3 regions of the Ruegeria sp. S263 genome follow, and region 1 is predicted to be linked to each of the others. Evidence: riboswitches for the same ligand, from Rfam matches in the RefSeq annotation. Region 1 holds a riboswitch; each other region holds the start of a gene.

Evidence for each region. A riboswitch is a leader RNA that binds a small molecule or an ion and turns the genes downstream of it on or off. The one in region 1 is predicted to bind cobalamin.
Region 2: it holds a riboswitch for cobalamin, as region 1 does, so the genes downstream of both, ACT2B1_RS16765 (DUF1636 family protein) here and ACT2B1_RS17585 (hypothetical protein) in region 1, are expected to answer to the same signal.
Region 3: it holds a riboswitch for cobalamin, as region 1 does, so the genes downstream of both, ACT2B1_RS07345 (DUF1636 family protein) here and ACT2B1_RS17585 (hypothetical protein) in region 1, are expected to answer to the same signal.

Annotation. Positions count from the first base shown of each region.
Region 1 covers NZ_CM165558.1:3,565,289-3,572,380, reverse strand. The annotation lists gene ACT2B1_RS17625 (DUF1013 domain-containing protein) at 1-63, opposite strand, end outside; gene ACT2B1_RS17620 (ribonuclease T2 family protein) at 194-835, shown strand; gene ACT2B1_RS17615 (hypothetical protein) at 832-1,320, opposite strand; gene ACT2B1_RS17610 (hypothetical protein) at 1,421-1,942, shown strand; gene recR (recombination mediator RecR) at 1,977-2,570, opposite strand; gene ACT2B1_RS17600 (YbaB/EbfC family nucleoid-associated protein) at 2,635-2,979, opposite strand; gene ACT2B1_RS17595 (DNA polymerase III subunit gamma/tau) at 3,213-4,973, opposite strand; gene ACT2B1_RS17590 (protein-tyrosine phosphatase family protein) at 5,134-5,640, shown strand; gene ACT2B1_RS17585 (hypothetical protein) at 5,643-6,050, opposite strand; cobalamin riboswitch at 6,134-6,356, opposite strand; RNA gene ffs (signal recognition particle sRNA small type) at 6,476-6,574, opposite strand; gene ACT2B1_RS17575 (5'-nucleotidase C-terminal domain-containing protein) at 6,614-7,092, opposite strand, start outside.
Region 2 covers NZ_CM165558.1:3,398,492-3,405,583, reverse strand. The annotation lists gene ACT2B1_RS16790 (GTP-binding protein) at 1-495, opposite strand, end outside; gene ACT2B1_RS16785 (zinc ABC transporter substrate-binding protein) at 799-1,806, opposite strand; gene ACT2B1_RS16780 (Fur family transcriptional regulator) at 1,863-2,375, shown strand; gene ACT2B1_RS16775 (ATP-binding cassette domain-containing protein) at 2,378-3,109, shown strand; gene ACT2B1_RS16770 (iron chelate uptake ABC transporter family permease subunit) at 3,109-3,906, shown strand; cobalamin riboswitch at 4,001-4,206, shown strand; gene ACT2B1_RS16765 (DUF1636 family protein) at 4,377-4,664, shown strand; gene ACT2B1_RS16760 (ABC transporter ATP-binding protein) at 4,661-5,452, shown strand; gene ACT2B1_RS16755 (ABC transporter substrate-binding protein) at 5,465-6,412, shown strand; gene ACT2B1_RS16750 (FecCD family ABC transporter permease) at 6,414-7,092, shown strand, end outside.
Region 3 covers NZ_CM165558.1:1,465,480-1,472,571, reverse strand. The annotation lists gene ACT2B1_RS07355 (phosphopantetheine-binding protein) at 1-132, opposite strand, end outside; gene ACT2B1_RS07350 (NAD(P)-dependent oxidoreductase) at 845-1,801, opposite strand; cobalamin riboswitch at 1,940-2,148, shown strand; gene ACT2B1_RS07345 (DUF1636 family protein) at 2,234-2,623, shown strand; gene cobW (cobalamin biosynthesis protein CobW) at 2,620-3,675, shown strand; gene cobN (cobaltochelatase subunit CobN) at 3,679-6,972, shown strand; gene cobG (precorrin-3B synthase) at 6,969-7,092, shown strand, end outside.

The DNA of each region.
Region 1 (7,092 bases):
GCTGATCGTGGTGTTGTCCACCAGCCATACGGCTGTTGCCTTGGCCATAAGCGGTTTTGCCATCAGCCCGTCTCCTTTAAATACATCTGTCCCGTCGCCGGAATTCGGCGGCCCCGTGGTCTTGGGGCAGGTTTCCGTTGTCGGGGAACTTGGCCCGTATATAGTCGCGCAAGGTCAAGAAGGGAAGAGGCGAATGCGCCAAGGGATTCTGGGGCTGTTATTATGCGTTCTGAGTGCGGCGACGGCGCTGGCCGAGGGCGAAAAGGCAGGGGAATTCGACTATTATGTTCTGTCCCTCAGTTGGTCGCCCAACTGGTGCGCGCGTGAAGGGGATGCGCGTAGCTCGGATCAATGCGATGCGCGTCACGATCATGGTTGGATCCTGCACGGGTTGTGGCCTCAGTTTCATCAGGGCTGGCCGTCCTATTGCCGAACCGCCGTGGCGCCACCCACCCGTCGTATGACGCGGGAAATGGCGGATATTCAGGGCACGTCCGGTTTGGCGTGGCACCAGTGGAAGAAACACGGAACCTGCTCGGGCCTGTCCGCGCCGGACTATTTCGCGCTGTCGCGCCAAGCATATCAGCAAGTCGCGCGGCCCGAGGTCTTTCGCAAGCTGGAAGAGGCCGTCAAACTGCCGGCTTCGGTGGTTGAGGAGGCGTTTCTGAAAGCTAATCCGGGACTAACACCGGACATGATCACCATCACCTGCAAACAAGGCTACATTGAAGAAGTCCGTTTGTGCCTGTCGCGCGATCTTAAACCCGTTCCCTGCGGCCAGGACGTGATCCGCGATTGTGCAGCCAAGGACGCCCTGTTCGATCCGATTCGCTAGAGTTTCTTGTTCTGACAGTCGCGCGCGTATTCCAGCGCCTTGGCCGTGCCCTTCAGGTCTATGGCCATGACAGTTTCCCCTGCCGGATTGTAAACGGTCATCGTGCGGTTCTGAGCGATCGCATTCACAAAGTTCCGGTCGGTGAAAAACACGGTCGCACCCGGCACGCGGTCCAATTTGAACCCCGTGGCCGTGGCATCAAAACTTTTGCCATCCAGTTCGAACCGGATGGGATAGCTTTGGCCCTGTTCGATGTCGCCCCACGCCTTGTTGAAAACCGTAAAATACCCGCGATTGTTCAGCGCGTCGTAACCAATCCGAACCACCGACAGATCCTCATACACCGTCTGAATCAAGCACCCGTTGCCAAGCGCAGGGTCCATCATGATGTTCCAACCCTCCGCAAAGCCTTTGTCGACGAGTTCCTGCGACCAGGTGGCGGTTGCTGTTAAGGCGGCGAGGGTGAGGGCGAGAAGGCGGGTCACTAAACAACTCTACAGTTAACGTGGCACAGTTGAGGTTAGTGACTTTTTATTGAATTACAAAGACATAATTTCTTTGTGTGGAATAGGGTAATTTGGAGCAATGAAACTACTGCTCGCCTTTTTTTGCAGTGTTTTTGCATACGCTGCAACGGCGCTTATCTTGTTCGGAAATGTTCTTCAGCCAATTGCATTTGTAACATTTTGGAGCGATCGATTGGGCGCCCCTTTTTGGCCGATTCTCGTGTTCTTCGGCGGTTTTTTGGGTTTATTGGTCAGTGCGTTCTTTAGCAGGTTAAATTTCGAAGCCCATATCACTCTGCCGGTGTTCATTGTCTTGGCCATGAGCCTATCAAGCGTCTTTGTCGGATCTTATGCAAGCGTCCTGCGCGCTAGATCGATCAATGTTTTTGATGCGGATGCGGAGTTCAGAAACTCATTCTTTCAGACGCTTCGAAATGCGCCAAGAGAGTTTCAGTTCTATTTGCATGCGGCTGCGCTTAAGGACTGCGTTCCTTATGCTTGGAGCTACCGAACCATGTCGTTTTACCAACTGCCAAACAACATCGCAGTCAATGTTTTGCCGCACGAATGGGTGGTACAATGTGGAATCACAAGAGACTAGCCGGAGCATTTGTCACCCGGAACTTTTGATAAGATCAAAGTTCTTTCCGCGCACGCAGCGCCGCTGTAATCGTCCCGTCATCCAGATAATCCAGCTCTCCGCCAATCGGCACGCCCTGCGCCAGAGAGGTCAGGCGGACCTGCCCCTCTAGCTGATCGGCGATGTAATGCGCCGTGGTCTGGCCATCAACGGTGGCGTTCAAGGCGAGGATAACCTCGGTAACTCCTTCGGCGACCACCCGGTCCTTGAGGCGCGGAATGCGCAGCTCGTCCGGGCCGACGCCGTCCAGTGCCGACAATGTGCCGCCCAGAACGTGATAGCGGCCTTTAAACACGCCCGCGCGCTCCATCGCCCAAAGGTCGGCGACGTCTTCGACCACGCAAAGCTCACCAGTCGCGCGGGCCTCGCTGTCGCAGATATCGCAGATATCGGTGGTGCCGACGTTGCCACAGTTCAGGCATTCGCGGGCGGTGATGGCGACCTGTTGCATGGCGTCTGACAGGGGCGTCAGCAGCAGGGCACGCTTGCGGATCAGGTGCAGCACTGCGCGGCGGGCCGAGCGCGGACCCAGACCCGGCAGCTTGGCCAACAGGTCGATCAGGTTGTCGATGTCGCTGTTCGAACTCACTGAGCGCGCTCCTGCAAATGGGCCGGGCATGCGCGCCCGGCCTGTGTTTCGTCAGGAGTGTCTATCAGAACGGCAGCTTGATGTCTGCGGGTAGGCCCATGCTTTCGGTGAGCTTTGCCATTTCTTCCTGCGACCGCTCTGCGGCTTTGGTCTGTGCGTCCTTGATGGCAGCAAGGATCAGGTCCTCGACCACTTCCTTGTCGTCGCCATTGAAGATCGACGGGTCGATGTCCAGACCTTTCAGCTCGCCTTTTGCAGTGGCGGTGGCCTTGACCAGCCCGGCACCAGATTCGCCGACAACCATGATGGTGTTCAGTTCTTCCTGCATGTCGGTCATCTTGGTCTGCAAATCCTGTGCGGATTTCATCATCTTGGCCATGTCGCCCAGACCGCCGAGTCCTTTGAGCATCGTGTTTCTCCTGTAAGTCCGTTTGAAGCCTAAATACGGGCGGCACCCGCGCGGCACAAGGGCCGTGGGGCTCCCGCCTGTCGTCAAGGTCTTTGGCAAGACCTTTCCTCCCGTTAGGCCCGGCAGCGCGGGCCTTGCCCACGCTGCCGGGCCCAAGTCCGCTCAGGGCTGTCGGCGTCAGCCGATGGTCCGTGGCGGGCGCGGGAGTATTTCGGGTGTTTTTCGCGAAGGGTTCAGTCCTCTTCGAACGGGTCCCATTCGTCTTCGACTTCGGGCAAGGCTTCGGTTTCGACCTTTGCGGCGCGTTCCGCGGGCGTTTCGATCCTTTTGATCCGAGCCTTGGGGAATTGTTTCAGCACCGCCTGAACCAGCGGATGCTGCTCGGCCTCAGCGCGCAGGGCGAGGTCTGCCGCGTCCCTGACTTCGGCAATTGTCGCCATGTCGCCGTCCGATACGACCGATACCGCCCAACGATTTCCGGTCCAGCGTTGCAACGCTGACCCCAGTCGTTGCGCCAAATCCGTCGGAGCGTTGTCGGCCGGAGTAAATTCGATCCGCCCCGGCTGGTACGAAACCAGACGCACGCCGTTTTCAACCTCGACCAGCAGTTTCACATCCCGGTTTGTGCGGATCAGTTCAACCACATGTTCGAATGTCGGATACCGGGCCAGAGCGGTCTGTGTGTCCCGCGCCAAAGCCGCGCTGGGTGCGCCCGCGCCACCACCCGCTGGCGCCGCGTAGGATTGTGCCGCTGGCGCATGTGCCTGAACGGTGCCCTGAGTAGGCGCTGACATTCCACCGCCGGGCCCGCCGTTCGGGGCAGGGGGCGGGGCGTCCTGAAGACGTCTGATCAGCTCTTCCGGGGTGGGCAGGTCGGCGACATGGGTCAGCCGGATGATAGCCATTTCTGCGGACATCATGGCATTGGGCGCTGCCGAAACTTCTTCGAGTGCTTTCAGCAACATCTGCCACATCCGGGTCAGAATGCGCATGGGAAGGGCCTCGGCCATCTGGACGCCCCGGGCGCGTTCGTCAGGCGAGACTGTCGGATCTTCGGCTGCGTCCGGCGTAATCTTGACCACCGAGACCCAATGCGTGATCTCGGCCAGATCGCGCAGTACGGCCAGCGGGTCGGCACCTTCGGCATATTGACCGCCAAGCTCCGTCAACGCTCCGGCGGTATCGCCGCGCAGGATCATGTCCATCAGGTCCAGCACCCGCCCGCGATCAGCCAACCCCAGCATGGCCCGCACCTGATCCGCGCTGGTTTCCCCGGCACCATGCGAAATGGCTTGATCCAGCAGCGAGGTCGCATCCCGGGCCGAACCTTCCGCCGCACGAGTGATCAGCGCCAAGGCGTCCTCGGCAATCTGAGCGTTCTCGGCAGTTGCGATTTTTTTCAGCAGGCCGATCATGTCCTCGGGTTCGATCCGGCGCAGGTCGAAGCGTTGACACCGCGACAGGACCGTCACCGGAACCTTTCGGATTTCGGTTGTGGCAAAGATGAACTTCACATGCTCAGGCGGTTCTTCAAGGGTTTTGAGCAAAGCGTTGAACGCGCTGTTCGACAGCATGTGAACTTCGTCGATGATGTATATCTTGTAGCGCGCACTGGCGGCACGATAGCGGACGCTTTCGATGATCTCGCGAATGTCGTTCACACCGGTGCGGCTTGCGGCGTCCATCTCCATTACGTCGACATGGCGGCCCTCCACGATGGCCACGCAGTGTTCGCACTGGCCGCAGGGTTCGATTGTCGCTTTGCCTTCACCGTCTGGTCCGATGCAGTTCATGCCCTTGGCAATGATCCGCGCGGTGGTGGTTTTGCCGGTACCGCGAATGCCGGTCATGACAAAGGCCTGCGCTATCCGGTCGGCCTCGAACGCGTTTTTCAGGGTACGTACCATGGCGTCCTGGCCCACGAGGTCGGCAAAAGTTTCAGGACGGTATTTGCGGGCGAGCACCTGATAGGCGGGGCTTGGTGTTTCGGTCATGTCTGCTCTGTCGGATTCGTATCAGCTTTGCAGCGTAGTGACCCCTGCCGCTCACGTCCACCGCAGGGAGCGATGAAATTCGATTTGGATTACTGCGGCACATTGGATACAGGTTCGGGTGGGCGTGTATCGGCTTGCCCAGCCATTTCCTTCTGGCAGAGTGCGCACCTTGGACAGGTTTGAAATTTACTCAATGCCGGTTCGGTCCGGTCTGTTGGGCTTGGCGCAAATGCCAGGTCGGCACGGCGACTTTGCCGGGGATCTTGAGCGGATCATGCAATGGCGGCCGGCAATGGTCATTTCGATGACCACTTCCAATGAGTTGGAGGCCGTAGGAGCGCACCATCTCGGGCGCGACCTGCAGAGCCGCGCAATCACTTGGGTTCATCTTCCGGTGCAGGATTTTGGCGCACCGTCATCGAACGTAAGGTGTGATTGGCCAAACGCCAGCACCGATGCACACCGCGTCCTGTCTGCGGGTGGACGGGTCTTGGTTCATTGCCGGGGCGGATGCGGGCGGTCCGGCATGATTGTGTTGCGCTTGCTGGTCGAAGGCGGTGAAGCCCCGGATAAGGCGCTGCGCCGGTTGCGCGCGGTCCGGCCGTGCGCCGTCGAAACCGACGCGCAGATGGCTTGGGCCACGGCACCGGCATCAACCGGGCTTTGACGTCACGCCATGGCTGGTTGTGGGTCACCAGCCGCGGGACGCAGTCCCAAGGTTGTAACCTCGAGCATTGCGCAGGGCATATCGGACAGCGTTCCGGTTGGCATGGCCGACAGGCTGGTCCCGAACATCATGTCGGCGTAATCGTCCAGCTTTGTCGTCGGTGTATCCGGGGGCGTACCACAATAAACCCTGATCAGATCTGAATGGGCGCGAAACCGTGCTGTGCACCCTTCTGCGCAATGCGAAAGCTCTCCACTGCCTTCGACCTCGAACTCTTTGGTTGTGACAGGCTGCGCTGTCGCCATCGCGTCCGCCATGGCACGTGCCATCCTTGCCAAGGCCGGACAGGGTTTGCCGGTTTTCTGACAAATCGTTGCAGAAAACTCGTGCGTTTTTGTCTTCCAGATCATTGTGCGCCCTCCGCGCGAAGGACGGGGGGCGTGGGTCAGGTCGCTTTGTGCGGCTTTGACCTGCCCGGACACCCCGCCCGAGTTTCGGTTTCAGTCAGATGGCAGGTCTCCTGACTTGCGGGTCATCGCTTTGCCAACCTTCCCAGCCGTTGGGCCAGTGGTGTCTCGGCATTGCTCACCGCTTACAGTTGCGGGGGCAGTCGCGGCATTGGTCCGTTTCGGCATCGCCGGGGCAGGACCGCACCGTGTTCCCTTTTCATCCCTTCCCGGTAAGCCGGGTCGAGAACCATCAAGTCATCGCTATCCGGTGAAATCGGTCCGAGTCAAGCGGGCTTTGTCACCGCTTTAGACGCAGGGTTGTCTTCCCGATAGGGCGGCTGGCTTGTTCATGCCGGATCGCGGAATAGCCTTAAGCATGTGGGGGGAAGTGAGAGGTTGGACATCGACCCAAGCGGGGCTCGTTGTGGCTGCTTCCTTCCGGACCTGACCAGGTTGGCGAGGCGCTCGCCCGCGCCAACCTCTCAGGGGTGGATATATGCATTTCGTTTGCGGATGACAACCCGTCACAGCGTAAGCCGGATTAGTAAAAAACCATCGTCATCGCGCCCAATGACTGACGGGTTATACGTCTGCAATTCAGCTAAATGGTGCTGCGCCTTGGGACTGGTTCTGAGAATCGCAAACGCCCCGGATAGCGGTCTGAGTGTGAATGGCCGCGGCGCATCCGCCAACGGATCCGCGGGAAGGCGGCCCGCGACATAATCCCGAACAATGCATTGGATCGACAAAACTGGTAACGGAATCTGCCTTGCGGTGTCTACGAAGGGGAAATGCCCACCTCCGCTGGCCCGGTAGTTGTTGAGGGCAACAACAAAGGATTGCTGATCGTCGATAGGGTGCTCGGCAAGGCGAATATTCTTGACGCGGTTATGCGATGAATTCGTCAAATTGCCGCCCGCGTCGAACCGCGCGGGCATACCAAGGTCGATCTGGTAGCTAAGGCCGTGCAGGATATCAAAATTGTAACCGGCGCGCGCGGAAT
Region 2 (7,092 bases), 170 kb from region 1:
GCGATCGTCCTCGTCGCCAAGGGTCTCGCCACGGTGGTGAAGGAAGTCGTGGCTGGAGTAGTCGTTAAGCAGATTCACCGCGTCAACCACGGTGACCATCGTGTCAAGGCGGGCCACGTCAGACAGGCTTTTGCCGTCTTCATCGCGAAAATCAAAAGTCGCCGCGACGGGCAGGGGTTCTGAGATACCAGTGGATTCAATCAGGAGATAATCAAACCGACCTTCCGCAGCCAGTCGCCGGACCTCGGCCAGAAGATCATCGCGCAGGGTGCAGCAGATACAGCCATTTGACATTTCAACCAGAGTTTCATCGGTCCGGCTGAGTTCCGTTTCGGCCCGGATCAAATCGGCGTCGATGTTCACTTCGGACATGTCATTAACGATGACGGCGACACGCCGGCCTTCACGATTATTGAGAACCCGGTTCAGCAGGGTTGTTTTGCCAGCTCCAAGAAAACCGGACAGGACAGTAACGGGAAGGCGGGTATCAGTCATAGCTTAAAAACACTTCTTCTTTCGTGGTGGGTATGGGGCGACGGGTTCGCAACATGTTGGCGTGGGGTGGGAGGTCGTAATTTAGATAATGAAATGTAATAACCTAACGATATGAAAATGTAAACCACAAGCGCCTCGTGGATGTTCGCGGATTGGGGCTAAGGCCGTAGGTCTTTCGTTCGGTTTTAGGGCGAATTTGAAAACGTCAGCGGATCGCGATCACTCGGAACTTGGGCAAACACTCACTTGCGATGCCGCTGACGTTCAGCCCGGCCGAATTTTGAACTTCGGCCGGGCAGGGGATCAAAGGCAATCGGCCAGTGTTTGCGCCATGTTGCGAATGACTTGGGAGTAAAGCGCCGCTCCGGGCTCAAGATCAGAGCCGAGCGGGTCGATCACTGCGGTATTGGCGTCGGCACCATCCATCACAACCTCGACGATCCCAGGATTGAACTGCGGTTCGGCCAGAACGCATTTCACGCCTTCGTCCTTGATGCGCGCCTGAATTTCAGCAATGCGGGCCGGGCTTGGGTCGGATGCATCACCGATCGAAATGGCGCCAGAGGCGGGAAAATCAAACGCATTTTCAAAATACTGGTAGGCATCGTGGAAGACGACAAAGCTGCCTCCTCGGACCGGCTCGAGCGTTTCGGCGATCTCAGCAGACAGGGCCGCCATTTCTTCGCGCGCCGCCGCAGAATTTGCGAAATACGTACCGGCGTTGTCCGGATCAGCCGCAGATAGTTGAGCGGCGATCACATTCAGCCACGTATTTGCGTTCTCTGGCGACAACCAGGCGTGCGGGTCATGGTCCCCATGCGCGTGACCATCGTGGTCGTCATGCCCCTCGTGGTCATGATCATCATGGGCATGTTCATCGTCATGACCTTTGGCTTCAGCATGGTCGTCATGGCCGTCATGTTTGGCGTGATCGTCATGATCGTGGGCTTCAAACAGGGCGTTCTCACGGAAATTCAGAAGAATAGTTCCATCCGTTTCCAACAGGGTCGTGACGGTTGCGCCGTCAGCAAGGGTCTCGACGGCCCCTTCCATCCACGGTGTCAGGTCTTCACCCATCCAAAAAACCAAGTTGGCGTCTTGCAGCGCAGCAGCTTCTGAGGGGCGCAGATTGTATTCGTGCGGCGAGGCACCCTGTGAGATGATCAGGTCGGGCGTTCCGACACCTTCCATAACCCGTGCCACAAGCGAGTGAACTGGCGCGATGTCGACCGCGACATTGGGTACATCCGCCAAGGCCGTTCCGCCCATGAATGCAGCGGTGATAGATAGTGGGAGAAGCTTTCTGGACATCAGACCCTCTGTGTGATTTTATAACATTGCGAGCGACATACATGATATGGAATAACATGACAAGTGATACGCAACCCGAAATAACCGGAGATACGGCCCCGGTTGGGTTCCAAAAGCATGACCACAAGACTTGCGTTGCGGCCGGGCTGTCCGCAGCGGAAAACCGGTGCAAGGAAGAAGGACTGCGTCTGACGCCAGTCCGTCGCAGGGTTCTGGAAATGCTGTTGCAAGAGCATCGCGCGCTGGGCGCGTACGCGATACTCGACCGATTGCGCGAGGAAGGCTTTGGGTCACAGCCTCCGGTGGCCTATCGTGCGCTCGACTTTCTTGCTCAGAATGGGTTCGTGCATAAGATTGAGCGACTGAACGCCTTTGTTGCCTGTTCTCACCCGGGGGCCTCTCATTCGCCGGCCTTCATGATCTGCCGAAAATGCGACGCCGTGGCCGAGGCGCAATCCACTCCGGCCAAAGGTGTTTTGGGGGCTGCAGCACGCGCGGCGGGTTTCGAAATTGAACGAACGGTTGTAGAAGCCGAAGGGCTTTGCCCCGACTGCACCGAAAAGGCGTAGAAATGACCCTGATCACCGTTGAAAAACTCAGCGTAAGGTACGGTGCGAACACCGTTCTGCAAAATGTGGATATGGCGATTGAGGCAGGTGAGATCGTCACCATCGTTGGCCCGAACGGATCGGGCAAAACCAGTCTGCTTAGGGCCATCATCGGTGCGACAAATCCCTCTGCTGGCCATGTTTCCCGGAAGCCTGGGCTGAAAATCGGCTATGTGCCGCAAAAACTGCATGTTGACCCGACATTGCCGATCTCGGTTGCAAGGTTCATGCGTCTGACGCACCGTGTTTCAAAAGATGACTGCGCTGCGGCGCTGGCGGCGGCAGGTGTGCCGGATCTTTTGAAGCGCCAGATGTCCCAACTGTCCGGGGGCCAGTTTCAGCGCGTATTGCTGGCGCGGGCTTTGATCAATCGTCCCGACATCCTTTTGCTGGACGAAGCCACGCAAGGTCTAGACCAGCGAGGCTCGGCCAGTTTTTACCAGCAGATCGAGGCGGTGAGACAGGAAACCGGTTGCGCCATCCTGATGATCAGCCACGAGCTGCACGTTGTGATGAGTGCTTCGGACAGGGTGATCTGCCTCAATGGTCATGTCTGCTGCGAGGGGTCGCCTGCCGTGGTTGCTTCGGCACCAGAATACCGCGCCCTGTTTGGAACAGGCACCGGTGGCGCGCTTGCCCTGTATCGCCACGAACATGATCACAACCACGACCACTCTCACGAAGCGGCAGAATAATGCTTGATGATTTTATGACGCGGGCAACGCTCGCCGGTATTGGCGTGGCAATTGCAGCCGCCCCCCTTGGGTGTTTTGTGGTCTGGCGGCGTATGGCTTACTTTGGCGATGCCACCGCTCATGCTGCGATCCTGGGTGTTGCGCTGTCGCTGGCTTTCCAGATGTCGGTCTTTCTGGGCGCATTGGTTGTCGCGCTTATCATGGCGTTGGCCGTCACATTGCTGTCCGGTCGCGGTTATGCCATGGATACCCTTCTTGGAGTTATGGCGCATTCGTCGCTTGCCTTTGGCCTTGTCGCGGTGTCGTTTTTGTCGGGCATTCGCATCGACCTGATGGCCTATCTTTTTGGTGACATACTGTCAGTTTCGCGCACCGATCTTGTCGTGATCTGGGGCGGGGCCGCGCTGGTCGTCGCGTTGATCGTATGGCGATGGTCGCAACTGCTGACCGCTACGCTGAACGAAGAATTGGCCTACGCCACCGGGTTCGACCCCAAGCGCGAGCAGTTGATCCTGACTTTGTCACTGGCGGTTACGGTTGCTGTCGCGATCAAAGTTGTAGGCGTGTTGCTCATTGCCGCGATGCTGATCATTCCGGCGGCGGCCGCGCGCAGCCTGGCGCGATCTCCGGAAACGATGGCATTGATTGCCGCGGCAATCGGGGCTTTCTCGGCCGTAGCAGGACTGCGCTCAGCTTATGTGTTTGACACACCGGCGGGTCCCTCAATCGTCTGCGTGGCCGCGGTTTTGTTTGCCGGTTTCAGCCTCACGGGATGGCGGTCGCGAAGCGGGGTGTAGGACAATTATACTTTGGATTGGTCAATGGGGTTTTGCGTCTGCCAAAAATTGATTGGCTGCCACAATATTGTCGTTGACCTGACATGTGATCTCGGGCACTCGTTCGGATGATGGTTCCCGATGGTGCGCCCAAGGGATGAAAAGGGAATACGGTGAGGCCGCCATTTTGCGCCAAGTCCGTGACTGCCCCCGCAACTGTAAGCGGTGAGCGACGCCAACAACCCACTGGCCCAAGTGCCGGGAAGGATGGCCGAGCATCGACCCGCAAGTCAGGAGACCTGCCATCAAATGTTAACCAACTCGGGGCGGGGCGTCCTGAAAGGAGGCTTTGATGGCACGAGCACATCGTGTTTACATTTCCGACACTGTCTGCCCGCGCTTTGAAGCTGGCGGAGGAACCCATGCCGTCAGCGCCTGACCATTTTCTTCTCATCTGCAAAACGTGCCAGGGAGAGGCCCACGCGCAGGGCTTGTCCGACGCGCTGTTCGATCGTTTGCCAAATGGTTTTTCCATCCGCATGGTCGATTGCATGGCTGGATGCGCGCGGCCTGTGACTGTTGGATTTCAGGCAGTCGATAAAGCGCAGTACCTTTTTGGTGACATTCTTGATACGCAGGATATCCAGGCACTGACTGAGTTTGCCCACCAATACCAAAACAGCGCAGATGGCTGGACCAATGCGACCGAGCGTCCGAAAAAACTGTTCACAAAGACACTGTCCCGCATGCCCCAAATTCAAAAAGGGCTGTGTCCATGACCAACCCAGCTATTTTGGTTGCGCGTGATCTGACCCATCAGGTTCTTAGTGGCGATATACTGCTGCAGGGGGTCTCATTCACATTATGCGAAGGCGCAATCCTTGCAATTGCCGGGCCCAACGGGGCAGGCAAGACGACGCTTTTGAATCTGTTATGCGGCGCGCACGAGGTGAATCAGGGTGATGTTCTGGTCAACGGACGCAGCCTGAAACAGATGTCCGCACGGGATCGGGCGCGGACGATCGCCGTGGTCAGTCAGCAGGAGTTCCCGGATGGCAGGTTGCTGTTGCGGGATTATGTGGCGCTGGGCCAGATTCCGATCCGTGCAGACCGCTCTGCCGAGGAACACGCCGCGGATCTGGTCAGAATCCTGAGCCTCACCGGGCTTAGTGCTTTGGCCGAAAAAAAGATGGCCGTTCTGTCCGGGGGGGAACGCCAGCGCGCGCATATCGCCCGTGCTTTGGCCCAGAATCCTACGCTTTTGTTTCTGGACGAACCCACCAACCATCTGGATCCAGACACGAAGGGGCGGATGCTGTCGCTGGTCGCTGAACTGGGAATCACTGTGGTGATGATCCTGCATGATCTGGTGATGATCCCAGAATTTGCCACTCATGTGGCATTGATGAAAGATACACGGCTGACTGGTTTTGGGCTGGTCGCCGATGTGCTGACCCCGGACAGGGTTAGTGACACGTTTGGCGTCGATTACCTGTGCTTTCACCACGAAGGGCGCGTGATCCCGGCGCTGGATATCCGAAAAACCTCGATAACAACTTATGAATAGGAATATTTCTGAATGAAACAGATCTTGTCTGTGGCGTTGACCACCGTTTTGGCAGGTGGTGCCGTCGCGCACGAAGTCACGGTTGATAATTGCGGTGCGCCGCTGGTGTTCGACACCCAGCCCGAGCGTCTGGTTGTGCATGATATGAACATGACCGACATGGCCTTTGCGTTGGGTCTGCAGGACAAGATCGTGGGTCTGACCGGCATCACCGGCTGGTACAAGACCAGCCCCGAGTTTGACACGCTGCGCGGTGACATCCCCGAGCTTGCGCCGAAATACCCAACTGTTGAGAACCTTGTGGCGGTAGAGCCTGACCTGTTCTTCGCGGGTTGGTACTATGGGATGAAGCCGGGGGGCGACGTGACGCCCGACACGCTGGAACCCTTTGGCATCAAGACAATGATCCTAACGGAAAGCTGTGTGCATCTGGACAAGGAGCGTCCCGAGGCCAGCATGGACCTGTTGTTTGATGATGTGCTTCGTCTGGGCGAGGTCATGCATGTTGAAGACAAGGCCGAGGCTCTGGTTTCCGGCTGGAAAGAGGAACTGGCAGCGATCCAGGCGCAGACTGCGGACCTGCCAAAACCCCGTGTTTTCCTGCTGGATGGACCAGCCGACGCGCCCTTTACCGCAGGTAAATTCGCCATCCCTGACGCGATGATCGCTGCAGCTGGTGGTGCGAATGTCACTCATGACATGGACACAAGCTGGGGCCGCACCTCGTGGGAAGCTGTGGCAGCTTCGAACCCCGAATTTCTTGTGCTGCTGGATTATCAGACCGGCAACGGCGCGGAGGACACGTTCAAGTTTCTGCAGGAACACCCCGTGATGTCGCAGACCGACGCGGTAAGGAACGAGCGCTGGATTGGCCTACGTTACGAAGAACTGACCCCCGGACCCGCAAATATCGCGGCGATTTCGAAAATGGCCGACGCGATGCACCCGGGCCTGAACTAATATGGGCCGTTTTGGCCTGACACTCTTGCTTGGGGCGGTTGTTGTGGCCGCCCTTTTGCTGGTTTCGACCATTTACGGCACGACGCAAATTCCAGCCGCGGTTGCGTTGGATGCGGTGATGCTGGGCACCGGCATGGCGGATGGCGAGGTGTCGCCGCTGCACCGCATTGTCTTTGACCTTCGCTTGCCGCGTGCATTGTTTGCGGCCGTGATCGGTGCAGGGCTGGGCGTTGTCGGCGTAGTGCTTCAGACCACAACACGCAACGACTTGGCTGATCCCTTCCTGTTCGGCCTTTCGTCGGGTGCGGCGGCGGGTGCGGTTTTCGTCATTACGGTGACCGGCGACATCCTGGGATTCTGGACGCTGCCGCTGGCTGCATTTTGTGGCGGGCTTGTCGCGTCGGGAATTGTGCTGGCACTGGTTCACGGGTTGCGCACCAGTGCGCCGGAAAAGCTGATCCTGGCGGGGTTGGCAGTTTCGTTTCTGTTTTCGGCGATCACGAACTATCTGATATTTGCGGGCGACAGTCGCGCCGCGCACTCGGTCATCTTCTGGATGCTGGGTGGACTGGGTCTGGCCCGATGGGAGACATTTCCGCTGGTCTGCGCCGGGATGTTTCTGATCTTGATGTATGCCCTGTGGCGCAGTCGCTGGCTGGATGCGCTTTTGACCGGCGACT
Region 3 (7,092 bases), 1.7 Mb from region 1:
GTCTCCGAATAGAGGCGCATCGAAATCAATTTCCTGTGCTGTGATATCGTCCAGCTCCAGAGATTCTACAATTAGTTCGGCCACTTCGATCTCGAGCGTGGAAAGATCGTGAGTAACGTGAAGAGTATCCACTTCAATGCCTTTTGTTTCTGCGTTCCGATAGGTTAGATTTGTCTGCCGCAGCCGTCGTGAATAGTCAACGCAGCATACGTCGATGGAGCTTCAACACTGGCCTCTTTGCAACGGTGCAATCCACCCATCTTTCGTCGATGCGCACAGTCAGTGATCCACGCCCCCGATATAAGACAAGAAATGAGGCAGCACATGTGATTTTACGCCAATAATCAGGGAAAACCGCACGAATTTAACCAGTTCTCAAAGCCGCAAACGCAGCTCGCTTGGCGTAGACCTTCTGGTGCTGGTCATAGTACGGCAAAATGGCGACCGAGTTTCAATGAGTGCTGACCCTAAGAGCGATTAAGCGCCACTTCTGCGGATTTCATCCCAAAACAAGAAACAGGAAGCTTCGAAAAATCTCACAAAATTAGTAAGTTGAAACAAATTGTGATGTAAGTGCCAACAGATTGCAAATCCGTGTACACCGGTTCGATTCCGGTACTCGCCTCCATTTTATTCTAAATCATCGACTTAGCTCTGTGGTGCTCGAGTTTAGCACTTGGGCAATAGCGCCCTCCCCGCGCCTAAACCCATCAAGAAATGGGATTTTTGTTCCCGTAGGCCTTACCCTGCTTCTGTTGCTAGAAGAGCGATCCTGCCCACAGGAGGACCGCTGCGCGCCCGGTGGACGAGCGCGCGGCGGCAAGGTGACGGACTTCATGAATAACTAAACGGCGTTGCGACCCTGAGGGACGACCTCGTACCCTGGCTCTTCGGGTTCATCGTCTTCCATCTCGGGTGGAAACCCTGGGGCGCTGACATCCAGCCCAGTCGCATCCTCCAGGCGCCGGATGATGTTCGGCGAAAGCTCCCGCTCTCCGTAACGTGCGATGGCGTCGTCAAAAATGCGGATCATCAGCGGGTTCATTTCAAGCGGAACACCGGCGCGGTCTGCCACCTCCTGAAACAGACCGATGTCCTTTTTCACAAGGTCCATTGTGAATGAGATATCCCGCGATCCGTTCAAAATGACCTGGCTTTCTGTCTCATGGACAAAGGATGTACCCGAAGAGATCTTGATGGCCTCATACGTGGTATTCAGGTCCATACCGGCCGCCTTGGCGGTAACCAATGCTTCGGCGCAAGTGATCAGATTCGCCGTGGCCAGGTAGTTTGTCAGGACCTTCAGCACCGAGGCCGAGCCGAGATCACCGGTGTGCAGGATGCGCCGGCCCATTGTCGTCAGAAATGGCAGGATACGCTCAAAGGTATTCCGGTCACAGCCCGCAAAGATCGAGATGTTGCCCGTCGCAGCGCGGTGGCACCCGCCCGACACAGGGCAATCCACCGCTGCGCCCCCGCGCTCGATAACAAGGGCACCTAGCCGTTTGACCTCGGCCTCGTCGGTGGTAGACATCTCCATCCAGATCTTGCCGGTACGGACATTGGGCAGCATCTCTTGCATCACCGCATCCGACGCGGCGGGTGATGGCAGGCAGGTAATGACCGCATCGCAGTCGCGCATCAACTGCGCAGGGTTTTCGGCGGCCTTTGCACCCCGCGCTACAAATTCAGCGACCAGATTGGGATTCAGATCATGTACGGTCAGGTCGATCCCGTTGCGAAGCAAGGATCCCGACAGTTTGCCACCCACATTGCCCAGCCCGATAAAGCCTACCTTCATGCGACATACCTCTCTTGTTTAGGGCATGGCAGCATGACGCTTGCCCCCAAGTCATGCCGCCCAGCGACGCTGTCAGGTCGCTTTTTCACTCTGGTAGCGCAGATATCTGCGAGTCGCTTGACAATCCCCTGCCGGGTGCCGCATGTCCGATCCGTTGGTGTCCATCTGAGGATGGATGAAAAGGGAATGTGTCAGCGGATCTTCCGTGAAACACAGCCGCCCCCGCGACCGTGACCGGAGAGGGTGCCCAAAGCCACTGGCCAAAAAGGTCGGGAAGGCGGGACATCTGACAGGGCTATGCCCCGATATCCGCAAGCCGGGAGACCTGCCAACGCCCGAAGATGTAACCGGACGGGGTGTTCCGGTGTCGGGTCCATGTCGCAACGCGTGGCCCGCATGAGACCCCGTCCCCCACAAAGAGGATTTGGGGGGATGAGAGACGTGACCGATACTGCACCAGTCGAGCTGCTGGTCTGCACCACCTGTCGCCGAGGACTGCCCGTCGAGGACGACGCGCAGCGGCCCGGCGCATTGCTGCACAAAGCCCTTGAACAGGCCACGCTGCCAGAGGGCGTTGTCCTGAAAGCCGTAGAATGCCTGTCGAATTGTGATCAGGGCTGTTCCATCGTTCTACGCGGTGGGCCCGAACGCTGGACGTTCGTGTATGAGCACCTGAATGAAAGCGACCATGTCGAAACCATCGTCGAAGGTGCGACCAAGTACCTTGCGACCGAAGACGGCTTAGTCAAATGGCGCGAACGCCCCGAACATTTCCGCAAAAACTGCGCGGCCCGCATTCCCCCGATTGGAGCCCAGAAATGAGCAACTTGGAAAAACTCCCCGTCACCGTGATCACCGGCTTTTTGGGCTCGGGCAAAACAACTTTGGTTAAGCACCTGATGCAGAACCCGCAGGGCAAACGTCTGGCCGTGGTGGTCAATGAGTTCGGCGATGTTGGCGTCGATGGCGACATCCTGAAATCCTGCTCGATCCCGGATTGCCCGGCAGAGAACATCATGGAACTGGCGAACGGCTGCATCTGCTGCACCGTGGCCGACGACTTCATCCCGACCATCGAAGCTCTGATGGCGCTGGAGCCGCGTCCCGATCACATCCTGATCGAAACCTCTGGCCTCGCCCTGCCCAAGCCGCTGCTGAAGGCGTTCGACTGGCCCGATATCCGTTCGAAAATCACCGTCGATGGCGTGATCGCGCTGGCCGATGCCGAGGCTGTGGCTGCCGGTCGCTTTGCGCCGAATGTCGAGGCCGTGGACGCTCAGCGTCTGGCCGATGACTCGATTGACCATGAAACGCCCCTATCCGAGGTGTTTGAGGATCAGATTTCCTGCGCCGATATCATCCTGCTGACCAAGCCGGATCTGGCCGGTCCCGAAGGCGTCGCCAAAGCGCGCGAGATCATCGCCGCCGAGTCCCCTCGCCCGCTGCCTGTGGTTGAGGTTGCCGAAGGTGCCGTGGACGTCCGTGTTGTGTTAGGACTTGAAGCGGCTGCCGAGGATGACATGGATGCGCGCCCCAGCCATCATGACGGTCACGACGACCACGAACATGACGATTTCGAAAGCATCATCGTCGAACTGCCCGAACAGGCCGACCCGGCCGATCTGGTGGCCAAAATCGAACGTCTGGCGTCTGAACTGAACATCCTGCGCGTCAAAGGCTATGCCGACGTTCAAGGCAAACCGATGCGCCTGCTGGTGCAGGCCGTGGGCGCGCGCGTGCGTCATCAGTATGATCGCCTTTGGGAACCGGACGAGGCGCGCCGCTCGCGGTTGGTCGTCATCGCCGAGCATGACGATATAAAGGAAGCTGAAATCCGTGATATCCTTGTGGGTGTGAAAGAGGCCGCCGAGTAAATCATGCACGTCGTCTTCCGCGAAAGCCACGGGCTCGAGGAATCCGAGACCCCGACCGATCTGGGCCAGAGCCCGGCGGATTTGGTGGTGCTGTCTTTTTCCGACAGTGACCTAGGCGCATTCGCGGCGGGCTGGCATCGCGGTGGCGGGCCCGAGGGGCGGATGCCGACCCTGCGGCTGGCCAATCTGACGGCGCTGAAACATCCTCTGTCCGTTGACACCTATGTGGAGCAGACGTTGGAGGGTGCCAAGGGTATCCTGATCCGCCTGATTGGCGGGGTGCCCTATTGGGCCTATGGCTTGCAACAGGTTCTGGCGCTGGCGCAGGCCAAAGGAATTGCTGTGGCCGTGCTGCCCGCCGATGGGCGCGAGGATACGCGGCTGGATGACTATTCCACCCTGCCCGTGTCAACCCTGCGGCGCTTGGCACATCTGTGCGACACGGGGGGCGAGGTCGCAGCACAAGCCGCTTTGGCGCAGATGGCGCTGGCAGCGGGGTTGTATGCGGGTCCGGTGATGGGGGCCAAGACCATCCCCGAATGCGGTGTTTGGTGCCCGGATCGCGGCGTGATCCCGGCAGAACAGGCGTTTTCCGGCCATGCGAAACGCGTTGTGGTCAGTTTCTACCGCGCCTATCTCACATCCGCAGACACCGCCCCCGTGGCGGCCCTGATCCGCAGCCTGCGTGCGCGCGGGTTTCAGGCTGTGGGCCTGTTCGCCCCCTCGTTGAAAGCCCCCGCCGCCGCCGACTGGCTGCGCGACACCATCGTATCGCTTTCTCCGTCGGCGATCCTCAACGCCACGTCTTTCTCGGGAAAGGGCGCCTCTGGTACCTCGCCCTTGGACGCAGCGAATGTCCCCGTGTTTCAGGTCGCGCTGGCCACCTCGCGCCGCAAAGCCTGGGCCGAGGCGGAACGAGGTCTGTCCCCCGCCGACCTTGCCATGCATGTCGTTCTGCCCGAGGTGGACGGGCGGATCAACGCAGGCATCGCCTCGTTCAAGGAACCGGGCAAGCGTGATCCGCATCTGGAATATTCCCGCTTTGCCCACCGGGCCGAGGAGGAACGGATCGAAGCTATCCTTGACCGCGTCACCGGCTGGCTGAATCTGCAGGACAAACCCAAATCCGATCGGTTGCCTGCGCTGGTGTTGTCCACCTATCCCGGCAAGGACTGGCAGATGGCCCATGCGGTTGGTCTGGACGCGCTGGCCTCGGCCGAGGCGATGCTGCGTGACCTTCGGGCCGAGGGCTACGATACCGCGCCCGCCGAACCAATTGCCGATACGCTTCTGGACGCGCGCATTTCATGGCCACTGACTGAGTATCAAACCGCACTGGCGGACCTGCCCGAACAACTGCGCACCGACCTGCAAACGGTCTGGGGCGCACCCGAGGATGATCCCGCCTGCACTGACGGCGCATTCCACTTCACCGCCCTGCGCCGGGGCAAAGCTCTGGTCGCGCTGCAACCCGAACGCGGCACGCCTGAATTGCGCGATGACGATTATCATGATCTCTCGCGCACCCCGCGCCACAGCTATGTTGCGTTTTACCTGTGGCTGCGCAAAAGCCTTGGCGCCGATGCGCTGATCCATATCGGTGCGCATGGCACATTGGAATGGTTGCCGGGTAAATCCGTCGCCCTGTCCGCTGCTTGCTGGCCCGAAGCACTGATCCGCGATCTGCCCGTGATCTACCCCTTTATCGTCAACGACCCCGGCGAGGCCGCGCAGGCCAAACGCCGGATCGGCGCGGTTACGCTGGGCCACATCCCACCCGCGCTGAAGGAAAGCGGCACGCCGGATCGGATGGTGCGGCTGGAATCCCTGTTGGACGAATTCTCGAACGCCGACGGTCTGGACCCCAAGCGCCGTGACCGGCTGCAAGAGGATATCCGGGATGAGGCGCAGGCCATCGGGTTGGAAAGCGATCTAGGGTTGGATCAGGCCACCTGCACCGCCGAGGCGATCACCCGCATCGACCGCTTTGTGTGCGACATCAAGGAAAGCCAGTTTGGCGACGGTCTGCACATCTTTGGCCGCGTGCCAGAAATCACTGGCAGTTTCGATCCCGCGCCCTCGGCCCAATCTGAACGAAGCGCTCTGATCGACGCGCTGGCCGGAAAGCGGATCGAAGCTGGGCCGTCCGGTTCGCCTTATCGCGGGCGCTCGGACGTGCTGCCTACGGGCCGTAACCTCTATACCACCGACCCGCGTTCGGTCCCGACCCGCGCGGCTTGTGCGCAGGGCGTCAAACTGGCCGAGGAGCTTGTGCGGCGACATTTGCAAGAGGAAGGCGATTACCCAAAAGGCCTAATCGTTGACCTTTGGGGGTCAGCCACCATGCGCACGGCGGGTGAGGAATTCGCCATGGCGCTGCATCTGCTGGGCGTCAAACCGGTCTGGGACAAGGGGTCTGAGCGGGTTTCGGGGATTGAGGTTCTGCCGATCACCGACCTCAGCCGTCCGCGTCTGGATGTGACGCTGCGGGTCTCGGGCCTGTTCCGCGACGTATTCCCGACGCTTTCGGCGCTCTACGGCCAGGCGATCCGGGCGTTGTCGGCGCGGGACGAGGCCGCTGACTGGAACCCTTATGCCGGTCACGAACCCGCCGCCCGCGTCTATGGCCCCGCGCCTGGCAGCTATGGCGTGAACATGACGCAATTGTCGGAAATCTACACCGACGAAGCGCGCGCGCAGGCGGGCGAGGCATGGCTGGACGCCAGTTCCTACGCGCTGGAAGGCGAGCATATTGCGCAAGACAAGGACGGCATCACCCAGCGCGTCGCCAAAGCTGACAGCTTTGTTCACCTACAGGACCTGACGGAAACCGACCTGCTGCTGGCCAATGACTACGCCACGCACGAGGCCGGGTTCGCCGCCGCCAAGAAGATTACCGGCGGCACGGCGCAGCTCTATCATCTGGACAATACCAACCCCGACACCCCCCGAGCGCGGACCCTGCCCGAGGAAATCAGCCGCGTCGTCCATGCCCGCGCCGCCAATCCGGGCTGGATCGCCGGGATGCAACGCCACGGATTCCGGGGCGCGGCCGAGATCGCCGCGACACTGGATCACATGGCCTCATTCGCGCATCTATCGGGCACCGTCGCACCGCATCTGTTCGACCTCTACCACGATGCCACGCTGGGCAATGAAGACGTCGACGCCTTTCTGGCCGAGGCCAACCCCAAGGCGCATCAGGCCATGCAGGACCGGTTCCGCGCCTTAATGGAGGCCGGGCTTTGGAACACGCGGCGAAACTCGATCCGCGCCGATCTGGAGGGGCTTCGATGAGCGCGCCCATCGTCCAGGGCTGGTGCCCCGGCGCGCATCGACCGATGATGTCGGGCGATGGGCTGGTGGTACGGGTGCGGCCTCGGCTGGCCCGTCTGGATGCCACGCAGGCCATGGGCC